One region of the Chryseobacterium sp. CBSDS_008 genome, then DNA from elsewhere that is predicted to be linked to it. Evidence: riboswitches for the same ligand, from Rfam matches in the RefSeq annotation. Region 1 holds a riboswitch; the other holds the start of a gene.
What was found. Region 1 has a riboswitch for cobalamin ahead of ACP3T3_RS08635 (acyl-CoA thioesterase). Riboswitches for the same ligand answer to the same signal wherever they lie in the genome.
Positions count from the first base shown of each region.

Region 2: another riboswitch for cobalamin. It lies ahead of metE (5-methyltetrahydropteroyltriglutamate--homocysteine S-methyltransferase); the one in region 1 lies ahead of ACP3T3_RS08635 (acyl-CoA thioesterase).

Region 1 is NZ_CP188202.1:1,931,967-1,934,169, forward strand. Features, by position in the region: gene ACP3T3_RS08630 (hypothetical protein) at 1-536, shown strand, start outside; cobalamin riboswitch at 572-752, shown strand; gene ACP3T3_RS08635 (acyl-CoA thioesterase) at 870-1,253, shown strand; gene ACP3T3_RS08640 (DUF4932 domain-containing protein) at 1,406-2,203, shown strand, end outside.
Region 2 is NZ_CP188202.1:461,009-463,211, forward strand. Features, by position in the region: gene ACP3T3_RS01980 (hypothetical protein) at 1-211, shown strand, start outside; gene ACP3T3_RS01985 (Lrp/AsnC family transcriptional regulator) at 300-761, opposite strand; cobalamin riboswitch at 957-1,142, shown strand; gene metE (5-methyltetrahydropteroyltriglutamate--homocysteine S-methyltransferase) at 1,318-2,203, shown strand, end outside.

The DNA of each region.
Region 1 (2,203 bases):
AACCCTTTGTGCGTTATGAAACTCTTGATAAGGAAGGAATGGTAAATAAAGAGCGTATTGCTTATATTGATCAGCTTCCCGCCTATACCCCTTCCAGGTCTAAAAACGGAAGATCACTTATTTTTACCGATAATTCTGATCCTAAAATTCCTACTGCTCAAAGAAGCAAAGTAGTGATTGACATCTACCCTTCCAATGCGGGTTACCGTAAAAAGGAAAAAGATGCAGAAGGAAAACTACTCACCATTGATAAAGTAAAACCCTGGGGAATCGGAAATGATCTTCCTGAGGGTATGACGGAAATCAAATCCATCAGAGTACAGCAACCGGGAAGAGGTTCTGTTTTTGTAAGAGAAGCCATCAAAAATATGTTCCAGCCTACCATGGATTTTGATAACATTGGAGTCACTTCCCTTGACAGCGATAATATTTTCCTTTATATGATCAATGGTTCAGGAGAAAACAGATACACTACACTCTGGACGATCAAGAAAGGAAGAGTAATCAGCCAGATTATTTTCCATAATCCGGAATAAATTCATTATTTTTGCTTCCGAAAAAGTTTTTACGCTTATTCATCACAGAAATGGGTTCTGCATCACTGCAGATTAAAAGGGAACCGTGTGAAAATCACGGACTGTCGCGCAACTGTAAGTAACTGAAGTCTTTTATCAAAGATCCACTGTGCGGGGCATGGGAAGGAGATAAATGATGTTACAAGTCAGGAGACCTGCCTTTTTCTTACACATGTAACTTTCGCGATTTGAAGTTGTATTGATCTGATGGATTGTTTCAGGAATTCTCTTGATTCCTGTTATTATTCTGTTTTTTCTAATATCATTTCACTTCGCTTTAATTAATAATGATATATGACTACAGAAGAAAGAATTGAAGCATCCGAAACCAGAATCTTTAAAGCGGTTTTCCCCAACACAACCAATCATTACGATACCCTTTTTGGCGGTACGGCCATGCAGCTGATGGACGAAGTAGCTTTTATCACCGCAACCCGTTTTGCGAGAAAAAGAGTGGTAACGGTAAGCAGTGACAAGATCGATTTCAAGAAACCTATTCCTGCCGGAACTATTGTTGAGCTGATCGGGAAAGTTTCCTACGTGGGAAAAACCAGCATGAAAGTGAACGTTGAGATCTACACCGAGCAGATGTATTCCTATGAAAGAGAAAAAGCCATTGTAGGTGATTTTACTTTTGTAGCCATCGATGAATTCAAGAAACCAATCCAGATACTATAAATAGAGTTTCGGGCGGCCAAAGGCCGCCCGAAACTTTTATATTTTAAATATATTTAATGATTGTAATTCATTGGGTTTTTCTTTAATTTTAGCCGCTCAGAATATCATCTGTGTTTCTCTTAAAAACTAATAGAAAATTCATATTACATTACATGAAAAAGATTATCTTAATCATTACACTTATCCTTTCCGTATCATTAACAGCACAAAAAGATGTTACAATTGAGCTTTCTGAAAGTTACGAATTGGGAAATATCATTTTAGCGCTTACAGACTATGGTAAAACAGATCCTTATGATGTTCAAAAGATTCCTCCGTATTATGATGAAATCATGTCTTATTTTGAGCCTGTAAAAGATCATCCGCTATTAAAAAAAGTAAATTATTCAAGAAAGGAGTGGAAAAAGTTCTTAGGTTTCCGGACTGATTTCTATGCATTCTCTTTTGATGAAAAAGGTGTACTTAAAAGAGATTTCCCATTTAATTCATTTGGCCCTCAAGAAGTGGATGAAAATCTGGAACTAATCAACGATTTTGTCAAGAAATCGAATTACAGAGCTTTTTACAAAAATCATCAACAGTTTTATAATACTTTAATTGCCAATTACAAAGAGTATTATTACATCAATGACACCTATGCCTTCCTTGATAAAATTGCTGGACAACCTAAAAATAAAAATACCAAATCCTATGTTATTGCCATTTCTCCTTTAGTAGGCGGACAAAATTGCCACAGAGAGATCAACAGTTCATTAACCGTTGACTTCCCTGATATCGGAAAAGACCTTATTCTTGGAAACTTAAAAGATAATATTGCAAGAAGGATTCTTGATAATCACACCGTATTTTCAGAAATTGATCATGGATATGTAAATCCTATTTCGGATCAATATTCAAAGGAAATAACTGAGAACTTCAATCTGATAAATTGGGATAAAAAATCAGGATAT
Region 2 (2,203 bases), 1.5 Mb from region 1:
CATGAATAAAAGTACATTACAGGATAGCAAAACCAAATTCAGTAAATACAATGCAAAAACACAGAAACTATCTTCAGGCAGTGAGTTCCCAGGAGGATCAAAGCTGGTTTTTAAGAGAGGAAAACATTATGCAACTTTGTTTTTTGACAGTAAAAACCTGTTGAAATCACTAAGCTTAACCACAGAACTTATTGATCCGGCTGCCAATTAACGGCTGGAATATTCAAAATAACATAAAATCTGTCATGTTTGGCGGATTTTTGTTTATAGGGCATAGGGCAGGAAACTTTAAGATAAATCTATATCGTTAATCCATGGTTATTTTTCACTTCAGCCATCACAAAAGTACTGTGAGTACTCCCGATAGAATCTACAGATCCTAACTTATTGAATACAAAATCCTGGTAATGTTTCATATCCCGTACCTGAACCTTCAGAAGGAAATCAAAATCTCCGGAAATATTGTAGCATTCCGCAACTTCTTCAATTTCTAAAATTTCTTTTACAAAATCATAACCTACAGACCGGTCGTGAATTTTCAGTTTAATCTGGCAGAAAACCGTAAATCCACGGTTGAGCTTTTCGGCATCAAGAACCGCAGCATATCTTTTCACAAAGCCTTCCTGTTCCAGTCTTTTCACCCTTTCAAAAACAGGCGAAGTGGAAAGGTGTACTTCCTTCGCAAGCTCTTTAACAGTCAGTTTGGCATTTTTCTGGAGCAGCCTGAGCAGCTGTACATCCTTATCATCGAGTTGTTCCACAGAATATTTTTCTTTTAAATTATAAAAACAGTCAAAGTTATAGAATTATATGCTTTTATTATGGTTTTTAAAAGTTTAATTTGCTTAAATATTTCTTATCAATTGTGACTTTATTCTGTATTCTTACCTTTACCCAAAATTAAAAACTTTTACTCAGGACAACTGTTAAAAGTAAAAGTACAGTTCTTTATAAATACTTCATCAAACAGGAAAGGTTTTACTTAAGGTAGATTAATAGGGAATCGTGTGCAAATCACGAACTGTCGCGCAACTGTAAGTAACACACCAAAGGTTTTTGTCCTTGCAGATCCACTGCCAAAAGCGGGAAGGATGGCAGAAACTGTTACAAGTCAGGAGACCTGCCTTTACTGAATTGACAATGCTTTCGCGGCCTGAAGCTTTGGGTCATACAGATGATATATCGGATTCATGTATTTTCTTTAAAAGGAAACTGCATTTCCCGTTATGTCATTACTTTCCTGAAATTTCTTCCGTTAAAACATGACGAAGCATTTTAAAGGGCTTTAATATTAAGTTTAATTAAAAAGTTTAAAAAATGCAAACTCACATTCTTGGCTATCCGCGTATTGGCAGCAAAAGAGAACTCAAAAAAGCCTGCGAGCAGTATTGGTCAGGCAAAATCCTTCCGGAAGAACTTCTGAATACAGGCAGAAATATCTGTAATCAGAACTGGAATATCCAGAAAGAAGCCGGAATAGACCTTATTCCGTGTAATGATTTTTCATATTATGACCAGGTACTGGATATGAGCCTTGTGGTAGGGGCAATCCCTGCACGTTATCATGAAGTAGCGCTTAAAAAGAACAATGCTGAGCTGGATCTTTACTTTGCCATGGCAAGAGGATATCAGAAAGACGGATTGGATATCACAGCGATGGAAATGACCAAATGGTTCGATACCAATTATCACTATATCGTACCGGAGTTTTATAAAAACCAACAGTTTAAGCTAAGCTCAGGTAAAATTTTCAATGAATTTGCAGGAGCAAAACAGGCTGGAATTAATGCGAAACCGGTTATTATCGGGCTGGTTTCTTATCTGCTATTAGGGAAAGAAAAAGAAGAAGGATTCGATAAGATGGATCTTGTCGCAAATCTTCTTCCTGTATATACGGAAATTTTAACCAGGCTTCAGGAGCAGGGTGCTGAATGGATTCAGTTTGATGAACCTTTCCTGGCATTGGATTTAACAGAGAAGGCAAAAGAAACCTATGTTTCCGTATACGCTGAAATAAAAAAACGTTTCCCGAAACTGAAATTTATCGTGGCCACTTATTTTGACGGATTAAAAGATAATACATCGCTTGCAGTTTCACTTCCGGTGAATGTACTGCACATTGATCTTGTCAGAAATCCGGGGCAACTGGATGAAATACTGAATCATATTCCGGAAAGCTTAAGTCTTTCGTTAGGAGTAGTTG